3 regions of the Chryseobacterium sp. HNCC26DJ238 genome follow, and region 1 is predicted to be linked to each of the others. Evidence: riboswitches for the same ligand, from Rfam matches in the RefSeq annotation. Region 1 holds a riboswitch; each other region holds the start of a gene.
What was found. Region 1 has a riboswitch for S-adenosylmethionine ahead of AC2A07_RS00305 (TonB-dependent receptor plug domain-containing protein). Riboswitches for the same ligand answer to the same signal wherever they lie in the genome.

Region 1 (6,959 bases):
CAACAGTGATGTAATGATTAAGGCTTGTCAAAAAGAGAAAAAAAATAATTAAAAACCTCGATATGAGGGATACATTTAAACTAACCATGGAAAAACTACAATATATTTCTCAGGGTCTGACGAAAGCCGATCAGGAACTGAATATCCGAAAAGCTTTAGATCATGGAGTAAAATGGATACAGGTCCGATGGAAAAATGCGCCTGAAAATGAGTTGATCACGCTTTGTGAAATCTCAAAAAAAATGTGTTCTGATAATCAGGCAGTCTGTATTATTAACGATCATATTCAGATGGCAAAAGATATTGACGCAGACGGTGTTCATTTAGGCTTAAAAGATGATTCCGTACAGACAGCGAGATATCTTTTGGGCGAAAATAAAATAATTGGAGGAACGGCTAATACCATTTCTGATGTTCTTCAAAGGATGAATGAACCCTGTGATTACATAGGTCTGGGACCTTTGAGATTTACTTCCACAAAAGAGCAGCTGAGCCCGGTTTTGGGATTTGAAGGATATGAAAAGATGATAGGAGAATTAAAATCAGGATCATTGGAAATTCCAAAAATATTTGCAATTGGGGGAGTTGTTCTCAAGGATGTAGAACTGTTACGGAAGACAGGAATTTACGGAGTGGCAGTTTCCGGTCAGATTACGCATCAGCATTCCCTGATCAGTAAATTTAAAACTGCAATGCAGTAAATCGCTGAAATGAAAAGCGATTCAGATAAACTTTGAAATAGGACTTATGAAAAATCAACCTTTAATTATCGCAGGCAGAACTTTTGAATCAAGACTGTTTTTAGGAACAGGAAAATTTGGAAATCTTTCAGTAATGACAGATTCTATTATCGCTTCAGGAAGCGAAATGGTAACCATGGCGCTCAGGCGTATCGATTCTAAATCTTCAGAAGATGATTTGCTTCATGCTATTCAACCGGCAAAATCTCATCTTCTCCCCAATACTTCCGGAGCAAGAACTGCCAAAGAGGCTGTCTTAGCAGCACAATTGGCAAGAGAAGCACTGGAAACCAACTGGGTAAAACTTGAAATTCATCCGGATCCTAAATATCTGCTGCCTGACCCTATTGAAACTTTGTATGCGACAGAAGAACTGGCGAAATTAGGTTTTATCGTTATGCCCTATATCCATGCAGATCCTGTTTTATGCAAGCGCCTGGAAGATGTCGGGACAGCCGTTGTGATGCCTTTAGGAGCTCCGATCGGTACCAATAAAGGATTGAGAACAATAGACTTTTTAGAAATCATTATTAGTCAGAGTAATGTTCCTGTCGTGGTAGATGCAGGAATAGGGGCGCCCTCTGATGCAGCAAAAGCAATGGAAATGGGTGCTGATGCAGTTTTGGTAAATACAGCAATCGCTGTTGCAGGTAATCCTGTAAATATGGCCATGGCATTTAAAGAAGGAGTTATTGCCGGAAGAAGGGCTTTTGAAGCAGGCCTGGGCGCAACGGCACAGTATGCAGAAGCTTCAAGTCCGCTAACCTCTTTTCTGTTTGACTGAGAATAATTTTATAAATTGACATTAAGAGTATTTTGCCAACAGAGAATAATAAATTTCAGGATATGAGTTTTAAAGATTTTTTTGAAAAATACCAATGGGATGAGGTCAAAGAAAAACTTGAAAAGGTAACGCTGCATGATGTAGAAAACAGTCTTCAGCGAAAGAATAAAACAATAGAAGATTTTCTTAATTTTCTTTCTCCGGCTGCTGCTGAAAAATTAGAATCAATGGCAAAAATCACACAGCATCTTACTCAGAAAAGATTTGGGAAAACCATTCAGTTGTATGCTCCGTTATATCTGAGTAATGAATGCCAGAATATCTGTACCTACTGTGGTTTTAGCTTAGATAATTCTATTAAAAGGAAAACGCTTTCTGATACCGAACTGATGATTGAAGCAACCGTTTTGAAATCAATGGGAGTCAATCATATCCTGCTGGTAAGCGGAGAGGCCCATAAAAAGGTCGGAATTGATTATTTTATGAATGCTGTCAGTTTGCTGAAACCTCATTTTGCCAATATTTCGATCGAAGTTCAGCCCTTATCAGAGGATGAATACCGGCTTCTTCATGATGCAGGGGTACATGCTGTCCTGGTGTATCAGGAAACATATCATCAGGAAGTGTATAAAGAATACCATCCGAAGGGAAAAAAATCAAATTTTGATTTTCGCCTCGAAACCCCTGACAGAATTGGAAATGCGGGAATCCATAAAATGGGATTGGGAGTTTTACTCGGCCTGGAAGACTGGAGGATTGACAGTTTTTTCAATGCTCTTCATATTGAATATCTTCAGAAACAATACTGGAAAAGCAGGTTTTCCGTTTCATTCCCGAGGTTAAGACCTGCCGAAGGAATTATTGAGCCTAATTTTATGATGTCTGATAAAGATCTGCTTCAGCTGATCTGCGCCTACAGAATCTGGAACGAAGACATGGAAATTTCCATTTCTACCCGGGAAAATGAAAAATTCAGAAACAATATCATTTCGTTGGGGGCAACGGCCATGAGTGCAGGATCAAAAACCAATCCCGGAGGCTATTCGGTTGACAAAGAATCTCTGGAACAGTTTGAGACCAGTGATGACAGGAGTATGGAGGAAATGAAAACAATAATTAAAAAAGCAGGCTACGATCCTGTAATGAAGGATTGGGATTCTGTTTACAGTGGAGTTTAAAATATTTAAATGTGATGTCCGAACAATTTATCTGACGATCGGATCTGTGGCGTCATTGCATACCTCTGATGGATACTTCCTGCCTGAGATTTGCGGTGGTTGGGGATCAGTTTTTCATGCAGGAAACAAAGAGAATTAATCAATGGATTTACATGTGCTGAAGATATAAGACCGAAAAAAAACGGACCGAAGTCCGTTATTGTAGCAGCTAATTTTTAAAAATACCTGTTTACTTTACTGTCCCGGCTGTATGACGCCACCCGTTTCTTCTTTTTTACTGTTTAAAATATTGGCATCTTCCTTCGCCAGTTTATTTTTAGTCGGAATTTTATAATTCACAGAAAGCCCGAAATTTCTGCTGTCATACTTTGTTCTGATGAAAAGGCTTTCTCCTCCCGAAGGATTGTTGGTTCTGATCTGCATCACCTGTCCATTTAAAATATCATTTCCGAAAACGGAAACCGTCAGGCGGTTATCCATGAATTTTTTGGTTAACGTAATATCAACTGAGTTGTTGAATGGTTTCTCTGCTGTGAAATAAAAATATCCTGCCCGTGGGGTCAGATAACTGTAATTTGCAGTTAATTTGATGTCTTTTGGAAGAAGAATCTGGGTCATTAAATTAAAAATCCAGAATCCGTTGTTTTTTAAATTGTCAATGTCATGTTTCTGATAACCGGCATACAGATACATGAAGTTAATTTTATCAGGATTAAAATCAAACTTCATGATTTCACTCAAGGGTTTAGAAAAAATCATAAAAGGAACAGGAAGTCCCACATTAAAATTATGAATTTTCATATTCGAGATATTCACCTGCTCATTAAAGATGTTTTTTCCTTCTCTTCTGATGATCTGTGCAACCTGATTTTTGGCATTGCTTACGCTGTATCCGATGAAAGCATAATCAAAAGCTGATATTTTCACTTCATAATTGTCAAAAATGGTCGGCTGGAGAAATGGGTTTCCGGTTACCTGAGTATTAGGTCCCTGGAATGTATTGTTGTTAGGGTTGAGTGCAGAAATACTTGGCAGATTGATTTTCTTGTTATAGTTTGCCACCGCATGCACCTGATTCATCAGATTATACTGTACACTTGCGTTAGGGAAAATTTTAAACTTATTAAAAGGAATCAGGTTTCTTTCAAGTATGGTATTGGCACTGTCTCTTCTGGTGATTCCTGAAATATCATAGTTTTCTGCTCTCGCACCTGCAATAAAATCAAATTTCTTCAGTTTTGCCTGAAACTCAAGATACGTAGAAGCGGTCTGCCGCTGATATTCAAGATTGGTCAGGCCTTTACTCTCTGTATCAAAATTCTGTTTTTCATAAAGCCCTCCAAAGCTTACTTTTCCATCATCCAGTATTTTTAAAGGCTGCGAATAGTCAACCTTGAAATTAGCAATGCGCATATCTGAACTGTTGCTCAAAACATTGCCGGCTGTAAAATTATAAGGCTCATTTACGTTGCTGTCGGTGAAAATTCCTCTTCTGAAAATATTGTTCTGCCCAAATTTACTATCAGATTTTGTATAACCAAACTGAAAGTCTAATTTTTTAAGTTTATCGCCAAAACGTACCTGATAGGTTGCTACAGCTTCCTGTCTTAGATTATTTGTCAGAGCAGCATCAAAAGCATTAAAAGATACTTCTCTGTAAGTATCAGGATCCTCGCTGACTAAAATGTCTGCCAAACCATTACTCCCTGTATAGTTAGAATTTCTGTTATGATAAACATCGTAATTCAGAAGCAAGCGGTCTTCCCCCAGATCAAATGTTAATCCGGATTTTGCAAAATATCCGCGGCCGATGCGGTCTGTATTGCTGAGCATCAGGTTATCCTGATTAGAATTAAGCATACTTTCACGGTAATTTTGTCCCACACTCAACTGCCACCCGAATAACTTGTTTCTTGCATTCAGGTTCAGTGAGTGGCTTGTTCTGCTTCTCAGTTTATCTTCATTTGAAAAATTGTAGTTTCCTGAATAGGTTGCCGTTAGATATTTATTAGCATTTTTATTGGTAATAATATTCATAATTGCACCTCCTGAGGTCGCAGGGAATTCTGCACCCGGCTGAGTGATCACTTCTATTTTTTCCACCGAGTTGGCAGGCATACCTTCAAGAAAAGAATTGAGTTCATTGCTCGAAATATTGAGTGGACGACCATTCAGGTAAACGTCCAGGATTTTGCCCTGATACATCATTCCCGCAATATCAGTGGAAACAAGTCCCGGGAGTTTTTTGATCCCTTCCAAAACATTGCCATTGTTTAAATGACTCTGTTCAGAAAAATCAAAAATAGTCCGGTCGGCTTTTTGCTCAACTGCTTTTTTAGTTTTAGTCATTACAACGCCTTCTATCTGCTTTTCCTTGATTTGAGGATTTGGTTTTTCCTGAGCAAAAGAATATATTGACGCAATGACAGATAGTATAGTTACAGATTTTTTCATATAGTTTATTACTGATTAGTTAGACGCTGAAATGAAAGGTTTGTTACTGTGAAATTGAAAAAATTCCTTTTTTTGAATATTTTATTTATAAATTATTTATATATTTGCAGAATAATTATCAAGAATCTCATTGATGGGATAGCAACCTGCAAAACAAGCAAGGTGCTGAAATAGATAAGCCGGCTCAGTTTCGGAAAAAATGTTTATTCTATTTTCTCCCCATCTGAATTTTTATTAAATTTTACAATAAATGTTTAAGAACACGGATTTCTACGCAACTATGAATTTGACTTTTTATCTTATGAATAACAAAGCTGGTCTTTGCTACTCTGATAAATCTTCATGTCATAAAGTCATGTGTATGTGTTGCTGTTCTTAATTTTCTTAAGTTCTCAAAACTTATTATTTACCTTTTTCTTCTTAAGATATCCCTGAAAAGCAGGGGTACATTTCTGTTGCCTGAAAAAGTAATAAAAAGGTAACGTTACATATATAAATCAATTAAAAATAAAAACACATGCGTAATTTTACACACAGAAGTATCCTTACTTCAGCTACCCTTATTTCGACATTCTACTATGCACAGACAGATTCTCTGCAGTCCCGGAAAATTGATGAAGTCGTTCTTCTCGGATCCAGAGGTTCAGGCAGATCTTTAACGGATACTCCGGTTCCCGTAGATTATATTAATATTTCAAAAGTTTTAAGACAAAGTCCTGTTAATAATATAAGCCAGGCACTTAATTATATTGTTCCTTCATTTTCATCAACTTCCCATACGGTGAATGACGGGACAGATTTTGTTGATCCCGCTCAGTTGAGAGGGTTAGGGCCCGATCAGGTTCTGGTTTTACTGAATGGGAAAAGAAGGTATCAGTCTTCCCTGATTAATGTTACGCTTACTCCCGGAAGAGGATCAGTAGGGACAGATCTTAATGCAATTCCGGCATTTGCTCTGGAGAAAATTGAAGTGTTGAGAGACGGAGCATCTGCTCAATATGGCTCTGATGCTATTGCAGGAGTTATCAATCTCGGACTTAAAAGAAGATTGGGATTGTCAGGACAGATATTTTTGGGAGGAAATGCATCATCGGTCACCAATAATTTTTCCGGTGGTATAGACGGACAGGCGATTTCAGCTGATCTGAATTATGGAGCTAAAATTGGAAAGAATGGTTTCGTTAATGTAACCGGATCTGTGCAGTACCGCGATCCTTATTCCAGGGCAGGAGTTAGGCAGGGACCTATCTTTAATGCCTATAATGCGATCAGTTACAGAGCTTTGCAGGATGGTGTGAATATAGACGGATTATATAAAAACATCACCAATACGCCTAACGGGCAGCAGATTATTAATACCGTAAAGCAATATGCTTCGCAGGTTGATTATTTTTCTCAGGATTTTAAAAACCAGATATCCGGAACCAACAGTATATCAGGACTGCAGGGGCTTTTAGGACAGGATTTTACGGATCAGGAACTTAATTACAGGGGACTGGAAAGAAAAGATTTCAGCCTGAGGGCAGGGCAGTCGAAACTCCAGTCTGCACAGCTGTTTTTTAATTCTGAAATTCCGGTTAATGAGAACTGGAAAGTATATTCCTTTGGAGGCTACAGCTACCGTTTAGGGAATTCCGGTGGATTTTACCGTCTTCCTAATTCAGAGCGGAATATCAATGGCATTACCCCCAACGGATACCTGCCCCAGATTGAGGCCAATGTCAATGACTATTCTTTGGCCGGAGGAATCAGAGGGAAATGGAACGACTGGAATGTAGACCTGAGTAATACATTCGGGAAAAA
Region 2 (6,959 bases), on a different contig from region 1:
CTTCTCCTTTCATTTTTTCTGCATTTTCTGCCATGATTACAGCATCGATCATATCAGAAATATCACCATTCATGTATGCATCAAGGTTGTACATTGATTTGTTGATTCTATGATCAGTTACCCTCCCCTGCGGATAGTTGTACGTTTTGATCTTCGCTGAACGGTCACCGGTCGAAACCATTGATTTACGCTGTGCAGCAATATCCCCGACAGATTTCTGAACTTCAATATCATACAATTTGGTACGAAGCATTTCCATGGCAAGTTCCCTGTTGGCAAGCTGAGAACGTGCCTGCTGACAAACCACCACCATTCCCGAAGGTTTGTGGGTTAACTGCACTTTGGTTTCTACCTTGTTTACGTTCTGTCCTCCCGCTCCACCGGAACGTGAGGTCTGCATCTCGATGTCTGCCGGATTTAATTCGAAATCGATTTCTTCAGCTTCGGGTAAAACTGCAACTGTAATGGCAGAGGTATGTACTCTACCCTGAGATTCTGTTTCCGGAACTCTCTGTACCCGGTGAACCCCGGATTCAAACTTCATAATTCCGTACACGCCGTCACCTTCTATCTTGATGATTAATTCTTTATAACCCTTTGTTGCTTCACTTGAATCCGTGATTTCATGCTTCCATCCCTTGGTCTTAAAATACATTGCGTATGCCCTGTACACATCTTCAACAAAAATAGCCGCTTCATCTCCACCGGTTCCGGCACGGAGCTCTACAATAACGTTTTTATCATCGGTTGGATCTTTAGGAATCAAAAGGACTTTTAATTCTTCTTCCAAACCGGGAAGTTTTCCCTGGGCCTCTACTTTTTCTTCTTTAGCCATATCCACAAGATCCCGGTCTGAACCATCTGCAATGATTTCCTCAGATTCTGCAATATTGTCCAAAGCACCTTTATATTGATTGTAGACATGTACAATTTTTCCTAAATCGCTGTATTCTTTGTTTAAGGAAGAATATTTTTTCTGATCCGAAATTACGTCCGGCTGTATAATAAGGTCTGCTACCTCATTATATCTTTGTTTGATCGCTTCTAATTTTGGGATTAATGATTTAGACATTGTTGAAAATTTTGTGGATGCAAAGATAAGAATTATTAATTCAAAATTCAATAACCATTTGATTAGCTATCCGTTTGTATCATTTCTGATTTTACCAGAAATTCATATCTCGATTCCTGTTGTTGAAACGATGATACGACGTATTAGTAAAACTGAATTGGATTGTATTTAAGATGCGTTTTTTGTAAGTCGTTTGTCTATAAAATACAGAATAAGTCCTACGGCTATAATACCTAAACCAATCATGCTTTCCTTTGGATTGTTGATGAGCGTAAAATACAGAATGTATATACTGAACAGGAGGAAAACTGTTGGGAAAATATAAAATAAGTCAGATTTAAATATTTTCCGCTGATGTTTTTTAAGAAAGAATACAGTCGATATAGCCAAGGTCGCAAACAGCTGAAGGATAAAGGCAGTGTACACAAAAATCTCTTTAAAACTTCCGGTCAGTATAATTAAGGTTGCAATGACCACATGAGCGAAAACAGCTCTAACAGGAATACCTTTCTGATTATTACCGGATAACAGTTTCCATAAATGATTTTCTTTGGCAAAAGCCTGAGTAAGTCTCGATCCTACCCACAAATAACCGCTGATTGTAGCAACAAGCTGCAAAGCAATAAAAACTGTAACCAGCTTCCCAAAAGAAATCCCCAGCAGATTATCAGCCACTTCCCTCATCACATCTTCTTTTCCTGCCAGCTGATGCACCGGTGCGTGCTTCAGCATAATATAGTTGATCAGAATGTAGCATAACATCACAAACACAGTTCCTGCAATCAGAGATTTAGGCAGGTTTTTCTCAACGTCTTTAATTTCACCGGCTATGTAAGAGGCCGAATTCCAGCCTGTGTACGAATAGGTAACAAACACTAAAGAGGTAGCAAATGCCGAAAGCATTATCTCATTTTCCCATGAGTTGCTGAAATTGAGACTGTTCCCCATTTCAACAGGCTCAGAAAGCAGTACACCTGCAATAATCAGAAGCACAATAAAACCGACCTTGATTAAGGTAAAGAAATTATGAAAACGGCTTGAAGCTTTCAGGCTGAAAGACAAAAAGACCGCAACGAAAAATATAACAGCAATAGCAAAGGGTGTCCCGAGGTTAAAATCAAAGACTGAAAGGTATTTTGACATGGCCAGAGCTGCCAACGCAACCGGTGCTGAGAATCCGATTATTAATGAAATCCAGCTTACCAGATATCCCAGTACCGGATGATAGGTTTTGCTGAGATAAATATAATCTCCACCATTCCCTTTGAAATATACACCTAATTCAGCATAACAAAATGCGCCAAACAGAGCTAAAATCCCACCAATGCCCCAAAGTAAAAATATACTGTAGGTATTGGTGATATCAACCAGCTGAAAACCCAGGGTTGTGAAAATTCCTGTTCCAATCATGTTTGAAACAACAATAGCTACGGCGGTTTTCCAACCAACCTGATGTGAGGATGCATTCATTATAAAGACTTTAAGACTAAAAAATCATCAATTAGTACATCCGTTATGATCATTCTGTAATTTATATTTTTGTTCATTAAAACGTAAAATTTACTCTTCCGAAAAAGTAACTCCCTAAAGTTCCCATCTGCACAGGAGCATATTTAAAAACTCCGTAATACGAATTTTCATAGATCTGAAGATCAGGAAATACATCAAACAGATTATTGGCACCCACAGTGAGATTGATATTTTTTGTAATATCATATCCCACACTGATATCAGTAACAATTTTAGGCGAAAACTCCTGAATGCCACCAAAAGGATACCCGTCTCTGATTACCTGACCAAAATAAGTATTTCTTACCAAAAAATTAAATTGACCAATATTGTAATTCAATCCCAGTGTAGCTTTTGTTTTAGGTGACAGTGTTTCGATGATGTTTACCTGATCAGGACCAAAAAATTCATTCTGAGGAGTTCCCAGATTCTGAGGAAAATGAAAATCTGTGATTTTTGTTTCGGTATAATTTCCTGCCAAATTGATGTTCAGGTTACCACCTCCCAATTTCCAGTCATAGGTCACCACCAGATCTACTCCTTTGGTTTGTGTATCAACCGCATTGGCAAAAAACCTTCCGCTCTCAACACCATACTCGGTGAGTCGCGGATCAGTTATATTACTCGTAATCACAATTCTGTCTTTCACTTTTATAAGATATCCGTCCAAAGTGATGAAAAGCCTGCTGGCAGGTTTTAAAGTAAATCCAACACTTCCGTTGAGTGATGTTTCCTGTTTCAGCTGATCAAATCCGAGGGCTTTTGCAGCGGCACTTTGGTTGCTGAAAATCCCTTTTGTTACAATCCCTGATCCTGAAGTAGAAATATCAGCATACGAATTATTAAAATACTGCTGCTGCAGAGAAGGCGCTCTGAATCCCGTTCCTACGGCTCCCCGTATCGCATAATTTTTGACAAATTCATATCTCACTGCCAGTTTACCATTCAAAGTACTTCCAAAATCGGAATAATTTTCAAATCTGGCAGCAGCATCAATGTTCAGTTTTTTATCCAGATCATAAGATACATCCGCATATACAGCACTTGAGTTTCTAGATTTTTTTAAAGCATTCAGAGGTGAAAAACCAATAAAAGACTGCGACCCTCCCGCTCCTGAAACCGCTGAACCTTCTGTTGCAACATTTCCATTGATATCATATTGAGTATAAGATGCCTCATCGCCTGCCCTGATCTGATATTCTTCAAATCTGAATTCTCCACCAAATGCAATATTAAAATTGTTTAAACTTTTGGCAACATCCAGATTGACTGTATTCTGAAGGAAGCTGTGAGCCCCTGCATAGAACTCCGTTGGCGAATTTATACCTAGGGAAGCATTATTGGTATTACTGACATTATAATTAAAACTGTTACTGCCAAAGGTATTGCTCAAATCAATTAACCAGTTATCAGCATTATATTTCGTTCCGACTGCATAGGAGATATCATAGACCTCAGAGCCTAAAGAAGCCTGAAAACCATTGGGATAAAGAGACGAAACTACATTAGATGTTTCACTTGGAAGCCTTCTGAAACCATATCCCTGACCCTCTTTTATGCTGAATCCCCCGAATGTATATAATTTAAAACTGTTGTTCAGCGGATATTCTGCATTGAAGAATAACTGTGCCTGTCTGATCTGCGCATCTCCGATCTGGAAATTAAAATCATCCCGGCTAAGACCTCTCTGACTGATGACAGCATTATCTGCGGCTCTTGCTGCTTCCGGATCGTCTGCAAAAGCATAAGCAAAATTACCTCCGAAAATATCCAAATCATGATTTTGGGTCCTTGTGGTTTTCCCCCGATGATTCAATTGCAGGGATAAATTAATATAACTGTCCTTCTTTCCTAAAGAACTGCCGTAATTTACTCCTGCCTGGTAGGTTTCACCATCATTTCTACCTGTAATTCCATACGTGGCACTCGCTGAAGCTCCGATATCTTTTTTAAGGATGATATTGATAACCCCGGCTATTGCATCAGATCCGTACTGCGCCGCAGCGCCATCGCGGAGAACTTCAATCCGGTCAATAGCAATAACCGGAATCGTTCCCAGATCTGTTCCCACGGAACCATTTCCCACTGTATTCTGATAGTTGACAAGTGAAGTCGTGTGTCTTCTTTTTCCATTGACCAGCACCAAAACCTGATCCGGACCCATTCCCCTTAATGAGACAGGATCTATATGCTCCGTTCCGTCAGAAGAAGACTGCCTCACTGCATTAAAAGATGGAATGACATAATTTAAAAGATCCTGAACATTGGTTTGAGGTGCAGATTTCTGAATTTTATCAATATTAATCACATCCACAGGAACAGGCGTATCAATTTTTGTCCTTTTAGCATTCCGGTTACCTACGATGATCACATCTTCGATCTGTTTTTCTTTTTCCACTTCCTGTGCAGATAACATCACTGTTCCAAGCATCAATACAGAAATGCTGATTTTTTTCATTGTCCTTTATAAATTTAAATAGATAATTACGGAAAAATCCGTCAATTGACTGTCAAGAAATGGAATACTACAAAAATATTGACATCAGTTATCTTCCCCCATTCGGGTTGGAATTAGCACCTTTGCAAATTAGAGATATGCAGGTTGCTAAGGTTTCACAGGGCCAAATCCCTCCACCTTTCTCGATAAGTCTATTGCAAAGGTAGACTTATTTTCGATAATATCAAAAAGAGTTTAGAAGTGTCTTAATTTTATGCCTGAGAAAATGAAAAGAGAGACCGCTTATCGCAATCTCTCTTCTTAACATCTTTTACTGTTGGTTTTATTTAACAATCATCTTTTGAATAGCAACACCGGTATCCGATTTTAAATGAACCAAATACATTCCGGCAGGGTAATGGGCATTTACCTCTAAAGTTCCGTTTTCATTTTTAAGTTTAAAGACGTCCATTTTTTTGCCGTTCATATCATAAATAATGATCTCCCCGTTTTTAGCTTTATGATAGATTAATTTTACCATAGGATCTTTGACAGGATTATCTGCAATCTGAAGTGATAATTTATTGGCCGCATTCTCATCAATTACTGACAAACTACCCACATAGTTTCCAAAAATCCTGAATTCACCCGGCTGCAGCGTAATAGGTGCTGTCGTAGAAGCCACACTTAAAATTGTATTATCCATTAAATTCTGCCATTGCCCTGTATAAGGGAAATAGGGAACAACATTTTTTGCCGAAGTATTGTAATTGGCCAGCACCACAACATTCTTAATCCCGGCGGTTAAAAGATTATCATATACATAGATTCTCGTAATCAGGCCATCAGGATCGTTTGTCAGATTATTCGACTCCACCGTGTAGGTTTTTGATTTAAAAACCGGATGTGCATTTCTGATATTGATAATCTGTGCCCAGGTATTATAAATCGCTTTTCTGTTGGTATTGGAATCATACCCCAATGTAAAGGCAACAGGCTTTTCATCTGTTCTGCATCCGTTATTAATCGTTCCGTCCGGACATCTGTTGATGCTGAATTCATATCCTAATTCTCCGAACTGCCAGATCATTTTAGGACCGGGAACCGTAAAAAATGTTGCTCCGAAAGTTTTCATTCTTTCCAAGGCTGTATTTAAATTAGTCACCTGATAAGTTCCGTTTACAGCACCATAGACCAAATTTTTAAACATCAGCCTTTCTTCATCATGGCTTTCTCCAAAACCGACACCATGCATCTTGTTAAAGCCATGGAGTTCATGGTCCATCCGGTCAAAATTGCTGTTTTCTTTATACCCCATTGTATTTTGGTTATAGGGTCCGTTCTGATTATTCCAAAGCAGTACCCCTTTTCCTTCCGCTACTCTGTAATTGGCCCACTGCTGTTCTTCCGCATCCGTTCCCAGATGCTCAAAAATCATATAAGAATTGGGATCCAGGGCCCACTGTCTGTCTGCATAATATTTTAACACGTCCACTCTGTCCTGTTGATAGGCATTGGTACAGGCTTCATCAAATTCTGAACAGTTTTGGGTAAATCCTTTTGTCAGATCCCAGCGGAATCCGTCAATTTTATATTCGCCAAGCCATTGCTGCAGACTTCTTTCAACATAATACTTTGTGGCTGCACTTGAATGGTTGAAATCATTAAAAACATTATAGGAATGCTTCGGAACGGTATTGAAATAAGGATTGTTTGCTGCTACATCTCCGTATCCGTCTCCGTCAGGATCTACATTCCACAGCCTTACCAGAGGAGATCTTCCGGTAGCGTGGTTGAATGCCACATCCAAAATCACTGCAATGCCGTTTTGATGGCACATATCTATAAATTCTTTGAATTTTTCAGGAGTTCCGTATGCCTTATCCAGTGCATAATGGAATGAAGTATTGTATCCCCAGGAAAGATTGCCCTCAAATTCCA
Region 3 (6,959 bases), on a different contig from region 1:
CTTTATATAGTTGTTCTGAATTTTTCATTTTATTTATTATGACCTATTTTAACAGGATTGCATCCTATACTTTATAAAATCGTCCCATTGCGACTTTGATCTGAAAATCTTTAAGTTTTCCAAATCATTTTCATTCATGAATTGAAGTACAAATCTTCAACATAGCCCCGATGGAAGCGGCATCCTTTTTTGTTTTCTCAAAATAAAAAAGATATAGCGGACAGCGGGTAGAAGTTTGTTTTGAAGACTTTCTCTGTTGCTCCTGAAACAAATCTCTGCTTAGAATGATAATATCAACCTAAAGCTTGTTTCAAGTCAGCAATGATATCATCCACATTTTCCAGGCCTACGGAACAACGGACCAATCCCGCGGTAATTCCCACCTCATTCCTTTCTTCATCAGACAGTTTAGAATGCGTTGTTGATGCAGGATGTGTTACAATTGTTCTCGTATCTCCCAGATTGGCAGAAAGTGAGCACATTTTTATTTTATCTAAAAAATTCCTACCGCCATCAATACCGCCCTTAATTTCAAAAGCAACGACATTTCCTCCCAATTTCATTTGCTTCTTTGCAATTTCATAATTTGGATGAGATTTTAAAAACGGATATTTTACCAAATCTACGTTCGGATGACTTTCAAGAAATTCTGCAACTTTTAATGCATTTTCACAATGTCTTTCAACACGGATTGCCAAAGTTTCCAAACTTTTTGACAGTACCCAGGCATTAAACGGCGACATAGCAGGGCCCGTATTTCTTGCGAAAAGATAAATTTCCCTGATCAGATCTTCTTTTCCGACAGCTACCCCGCCTAAAACCCTTCCCTGACCATCAATCAATTTCGTAGCTGAATGCACAACAATATCAGCACCATACCTAATTGGTTGTTGCAGATATGGTGTAGCAAAACAGTTGTCAACAATGAAAATCAGATTATGCTTTTGGGCAATCTTTCCAAAAAATTCCAGATCTAAAATCTCGATTGCCGGGTTTGTAGGTGTTTCCAGATATAAAATCTTTGTATTGGGCTGAATATAATTTTCTACATTTTCAGAATCTTCTGCTTTAAAATAAGTAGTTTCGATATTCCATTTTGGAAAATATTTTGTGAACAATGTATGAGTAGAACCGAAAACTGACTGACAGCTTACAATATGATCACCCGCATTGAGAAGCGCAGCAAAAGTTGAATAAATTGCTGCCATACCCGTTGCAAAAGCATAACCGGCTTCAGCACCTTCCATTAGTGCTATTTTATCAGTAAATTCTGTGACATTAGGGTTTGAAAACCTGCTGTACAGATTTTTGCTTTTTTCTTCTGCAAAACTCGCCCTCATGTCTTCAGCATCTTCAAAAATAAAACTTGAGGTCAGATACAGCGGAGTAGAATGCTCATCAAACTGAGTTCTTTCAGTCTGAGTTCTTATTGCGAGGGTTTCAAAATTTTCCATAAAAATTTAAATTTATCAATCTGCCAGGGTAACAATTCAGTTTTAAGGAAATACCCGAAACTCTCATTGTTAAACTGTAAGATTGTTATACTGTTACATTAATCTCTTCTTTATTTAGTTTCACTTAACCTTAAAATATCTCCGAAAACTCCTCTTGCCGTAACTTTAGCTCCGGCTCCCGCTCCCATAATAACAATTGGATTTTCTTCGTAGCTTTCGGTATAAATTTCAAAAATTGAATCTGAACCTTTTAACTGTCCTAAAGCAGAAGTTGCGGGTACTGAAATCAATTTTACATCAAGTTCACCTTTTTCTTTCTGTAAGTCACCATGCAAATCACCTACGTATCTTAATACGTGATCGGGCTGCTGATCTCTCTTAATTTTATCATACTTATCATCCAATTCTTCCAATCGTGAAAGGAATTCCTGTTTAGAAACAGAAAGCAGGGATTCGGGAACTAAATTTTGAATATTAATATCATTAAACTCATTAATTAAGTCTAATTCTCTTGCTAAAATCAACAGTTTTCTGGCCACATCGTTTCCTGACAAATCCTCTCTCGGATCAGGTTCCGTAAAACCTTTTTCCAAAGCTTCATTAACAATAACCGAAAACTTATCATTCCTCAAGGAAAAGTTATTGAAAACATAGCTCAATGTTCCTGAAAAAACCCCTTTGATCCTGGTAATATTTTCTCCTGACAAGTGTAAAAGCTTGATGGTGTCAATTAGAGGCAATCCAGCCCCCACATTAGTTTCATACAGATAACGTTTATTACTTTTATTCAATATATATCTTAATTTCCGATATTCCTCTATAGGAAGCGTATTGAAAATTTTATTCGATGAAACCAGATCAAAGCCATTTTCCGCAAGAGCCTGATAGTTTTTTACAAAATCTGCACTTGCTGTGTTATCTACGACGATCAGGTTTTCAAGTTGGTTTTCTTTTGAGAAATTAATTAATTCGTCAACACTTGAAGATTTTTCAGATGCAAAAACCTCATCACTCCATTGGCTGTCAAATCCTTTTTTATTGAAAGCTATTTTTCTGGAGTTGGCAACTGCCACCACTTTCAGGTGTATATTTTTCCTTCTTTTTATTTCTTCCGAAGAATGCAAAACCTGTTCAATTAGGGTTTTCCCTACATTTCCATGCCCGATAATGGCCAGGTGCACCGTTTTAGGTTTTTTAAAAATTTCGGACTCTATAATATTTTTAGTTTTCTCATCCTGAGAAGAAGTAACAACAATATTGATTCTCTTCTCACTTGAATTTTGGTTTAGGATCAAAGGAAAAACATTGTTTCTTGCTAACTCTGTAAGTATTTTATTCAAATCATCGGCTATAAAACCGATGACAGAAACATTGTTGATGCTGTAAATCTGTGAAACTTTACCGGATTTTCTTTCGTCTGCAAATTCTTCAATCAGACAGGTCACTGCTTTTTCAGAATCATCTTCGTGTACAAGTATTGAAAGACCGTTTTCAACTGCCTGCTGAGAAATCACTCCCACACTGATCCTCGCTAAAGTCAGTGCTTTAAAAACACGTCCGTCGATCCCTATTTCACCCAGAAAATCTGCTCCTTCAAATTTAATGATTGATCTGTTTTTAAAAAATTTAATTTCGTTTGCATTAATCTTTTTCATGTTTTATGTATTTATTTAATTTACTATAGGATACAATTCGTAAAGCTGTATTCTATAAAATATTTTTTATGATATAATTTAACTGTTCATATTCCATCAGAAAGGCATCATGCCCATGAATTGATTTGATCTCGTGGTAGAAAACGTCTTCTTTTTTACTTTTCAGCTTTTCAAAACACATCCGTATTTCGGAAGCAGGAAAGAATAAGTCTGTATCTACAGAGATCATGTGCATTCGTGCTTTGATCTTATTTAGAGATTTATCATCGGTATTGATATTCATAAGCAAATGATTCATCAGTTGATATGATTTTAAATTAAACCGTTCCGCAAGAACATTTCCGTGATAGTTCAGCCATTCTTCGGATTCCAGCTGCTGCTTTTCCTGATTGAATTTATTTTTAAACCGGTCATTTAAAGACTGTGGGGTCCTATAGCACAGCATTGCATGAATTCTTGCTTTCTTTAGTGGTTCTTCATTTCCACTAAGCAAAAATTGCTGAACAAGACATTGGGCGTGCAACCAATCGTGTGTTTTAGAATCACAGGCTATTGGAATAAAAAGCTCTGCTAAACCGGGATTTTTAGACAGCATTTCCCAACCGATCGCTCCTCCCAGTGAACCGCCTATAATAGCATTTATATTTTTGATATTCAAATTTTCAAGACCTTTCAGAAATATATTGGCGATATCTGAAGGAGTAAAGTCTGAATACTGTTCAATAAAAAAATCATCATATCCGTTTCCTGGAATATTGAAACACAGCACTGTATATTGAGTTGTATCAATAACCTGATTTTCACCGATCAGCTGTTTCCACCATCCTTTTTCTCCTGTAACATTAGAGTTTCCGGTTAAAGCATGATTTACTAAAATTAAAGGTGCTGTAAACAGTTCTTTCCCAAAAAGCTGATAGCTTAATGGGATCTGATATTCTTTTTGAGAATCGGTTTTATACAAAAAATTAATATGTAGCAGTTCTGTTTTCAATTTTATATTATTAAAATAAACTTGAAAATGCCATAAAGGAATGGCTGAAAGAACTTCAGTAAGTTATCTGTCCAAAATAAAATTTTTGGTAGAACGTAGCACCTTCTTTGTTTGCACAAAGGGTTGCTAAGGCTTCACAGGGTCTATCCCTCAACCTTTCTTGATAACATTTTCAATATGTAAATGAACGAGTGATGCAAATATATAACATTTCTCTTAAATATTAAAAAAAATATTTTCCGTCAAAATTTCTTTCATCAGAAGCATTTTAGCAGCATGTTAAGAATTATTAAGCTGAAAAAAATTGTTTCTTTTTGCTAAAAAATCTACCTTAGCTATGAAAATGATGTTATATGAGTGTTGAAAAACAGAGACTAAAAGATAAAAACTGGCTGAATTGGGGTCCGTATGTAAGTAACAGGCAGTGGGGAAATGTACGTGAAGACTATAGCACAAATGGTGATGCCTGGCGTTTTGCAAATCATAACAATGCCGAAAGCTACGCCTATCGCTGGGCAGAAGAAGGTATTGCCGGAATTTCTGATACCAAGCAGCTGTTTTGTTTCGCACTTTCATTCTGGAATAAGAATGATGAAAGAGTCAAAGAACGTTTTTTCGGATTGAGCAACCCTCAGGGAAATCACGGGGAAGATATCAAAGAAATCTTCTATTATCTGGACAATACGCCGACACACAGCTATATGAAGCTGGTTTACAAATATCCTATTAATCAATTTCCGTATGAAGATCTGGTGTCAGAAAATGGCAGACGGAGCAAGAAGGATCCTGAATATGAAATCATCGATACAGGTATTTTTGATAATGATGAGTATTTTGATATTTTCATTGAATACTGCAAAAGTAATATAGATGATATTTTAGTTAGGGTGACTGTCTGTAACCGAAGTAATCAGGATGCTCCCATCGTTGTAATACCTACAGGCTGGTACAGAAACAACTGGAAGTGGGGATATAATGAATATATGGGGCAGTTGGAAGATTCTCATGATGGATGTATCAATATCAATCATGACAGCGTTCCGTTAAAAAAGTTTTATTCTAAAAGAAAGGATGCTCAAAGGGTATTTTGTGACAATGAAACCAATAATCCTAAACTTTACGGAAGTCCGGAAGTTGAAAACAGTTATTACAAGGACGGAATTAATGATTATATTGTTCATCAGAAAAATACTGTAAATCCCGATAAAAGAGGTTCGAAAGCTTCATTTGTTGTTGAAGCAGAGGTGAAAGCGGGACAGTGTGAAGTATTTGAATTCAGACTGGCACCTCATGAAATGGATGATGCATTTCATGATTTTGAAACTCTTTTTAATACCAGAATTTCTGAAGCCAATGAATTTTACGAAGAAATCCAGCAGGATGTCTGCAACGAGGATGAAAGAAATGTACAGCGTCAGGCCTTTGCAGGACTTCTCTGGAACAAACAGTTTTATCACTATAATGTAGGTAAATGGCTGAAAGGCGATCCTAATCTTGAAGCCCCTAGAGATTTTAATAATTATGTAAGAAATACTGAATGGGATCATCTTCATAATAAAGATATTATTTCAATGCCTGATAAGTGGGAATATCCCTGGTATGCTACATGGGATCTGGCATTCCATTGTGTTCCTTACGCAATCATCGACGGTGATTTTGCCAAAAACCAACTTCTTCTTCTTACGAAAGAATGGTACATGCATCCGAACGGACAAATGCCGGCATACGAATGGAATTTAAGCGATGTCAATCCTCCCGTACATGCCTGGTCATGTTTCAGAGTTTTTAAAATTGATGAGAAGACGAACGGCAAACCCGATCTGTTGTTTTTAGAAAAGGTTTTTCAGAAATTGCTTCTAAATTTTACCTGGTGGGTTAACCGTAAAGATAAGAATGGCAAAAATATTTTTGGCGGTGGATTTCTCGGACTTGATAATATCGGAGCATTTGACAGAAATATGGAACTGAAAGACGGGGAGCATCTGGAACAGGCTGACGGAACAAGCTGGATGGCAATGTATGCCCTGAATATGATGCGTATTGCTATGGAGCTGGCACAGTATTATAAGGTGTATGAAGATATGGCGATCAAATTCTTTGAACATTATCTTTATATCGCTGAAGCAATGGAAAGCATGGGTGAAGACAAAGAAGGTCTTTGGAACGAAGAAGATGGATTCTTTTATGATGTACTACAACTTGGAAACGGAGAAAGTGTGACTTTACGTTTACGAAGTATTGTAGGTCTGATCCCTTTATTTGCTGTAGAAATTATCGATCATCATCTTTTAGATAAAATGCCCAATTTTAAAGCAAGAATGGAATGGGTACTCAAAAATAAGCCTGAATTGGCAAATTTGGTTTCACATTGGGATGAAGAGGGAAGCGGAAGAAAACATCTGATGAGCATTCTCCGTAGAACAAGGCTTAAAAAAGTTCTGAAAAGGATGGTTGATGAAAAAGAATTTTTAAGTTCTTACGGGATCCGTGCAATGTCAAAAGTATATGAAGAAAATCCTTTTGTATTCACTGTTCATGGTAATAAAAATGTGGTTCACTACACACCTGCAGAAAGTGACAGCAGAATGTTTGGCGGAAACAGTAACTGGAGAGGACCGATATGGTTTCCTATTAACTTCCTAATCGTAGAGAGCCTGCAGCGTTTTCATTTTTATTACGGAAACAGTCTGAAAATTGAATTCCCTACGGGAAGCGGTGAACATAAAAATCTTGATGAGGTTGCATCTGATATCAGCAGCAGACTTTGTTCCATATTCTTAAAAGATGAAAGTGGACAAAGAGCTTTCAATGGAGGAAATTACAAATTTAATTACGACCCAAACTTTAAGGACTATATCA

Region 2: it holds a riboswitch for S-adenosylmethionine, as region 1 does, so the genes downstream of both, AC2A07_RS16325 (TonB-dependent receptor plug domain-containing protein) here and AC2A07_RS00305 (TonB-dependent receptor plug domain-containing protein) in region 1, are expected to answer to the same signal.
Region 3: it holds a riboswitch for S-adenosylmethionine, as region 1 does, so the genes downstream of both, AC2A07_RS09990 (alpha/beta fold hydrolase) here and AC2A07_RS00305 (TonB-dependent receptor plug domain-containing protein) in region 1, are expected to answer to the same signal.

Annotation. Positions count from the first base shown of each region.
Region 1 covers NZ_JBXUGI010000001.1:67,249-74,207, reverse strand. Annotated here, with positions in the region: gene AC2A07_RS00330 (thiamine phosphate synthase) at 1-9, shown strand, start outside; gene AC2A07_RS00325 (thiamine phosphate synthase) at 63-701, shown strand; gene AC2A07_RS00320 (thiazole synthase) at 748-1,524, shown strand; gene thiH (2-iminoacetate synthase ThiH) at 1,587-2,702, shown strand; gene AC2A07_RS00310 (outer membrane beta-barrel protein) at 2,937-5,156, opposite strand; SAM-I-IV-variant riboswitch at 5,267-5,366, shown strand; gene AC2A07_RS00305 (TonB-dependent receptor plug domain-containing protein) at 5,674-6,959, shown strand, end outside.
Region 2 covers NZ_JBXUGI010000018.1:47,288-54,246, reverse strand. Annotated here, with positions in the region: gene prfA (peptide chain release factor 1) at 1-1,072, opposite strand, end outside; gene AC2A07_RS16330 (APC family permease) at 1,241-2,542, opposite strand; gene AC2A07_RS16325 (TonB-dependent receptor plug domain-containing protein) at 2,619-5,039, opposite strand; SAM riboswitch class I at 5,125-5,231, opposite strand; gene AC2A07_RS16320 (alpha-amylase family glycosyl hydrolase) at 5,362-6,959, opposite strand, start outside.
Region 3 covers NZ_JBXUGI010000009.1:19,804-26,762, reverse strand. Annotated here, with positions in the region: gene AC2A07_RS10005 (homocysteine S-methyltransferase family protein) at 1-28, opposite strand, end outside; gene AC2A07_RS10000 (O-succinylhomoserine sulfhydrylase) at 294-1,454, opposite strand; gene AC2A07_RS09995 (ACT domain-containing protein) at 1,565-3,109, opposite strand; gene AC2A07_RS09990 (alpha/beta fold hydrolase) at 3,162-4,100, opposite strand; SAM riboswitch class I at 4,161-4,270, opposite strand; gene AC2A07_RS09985 (MGH1-like glycoside hydrolase domain-containing protein) at 4,454-6,959, shown strand, end outside.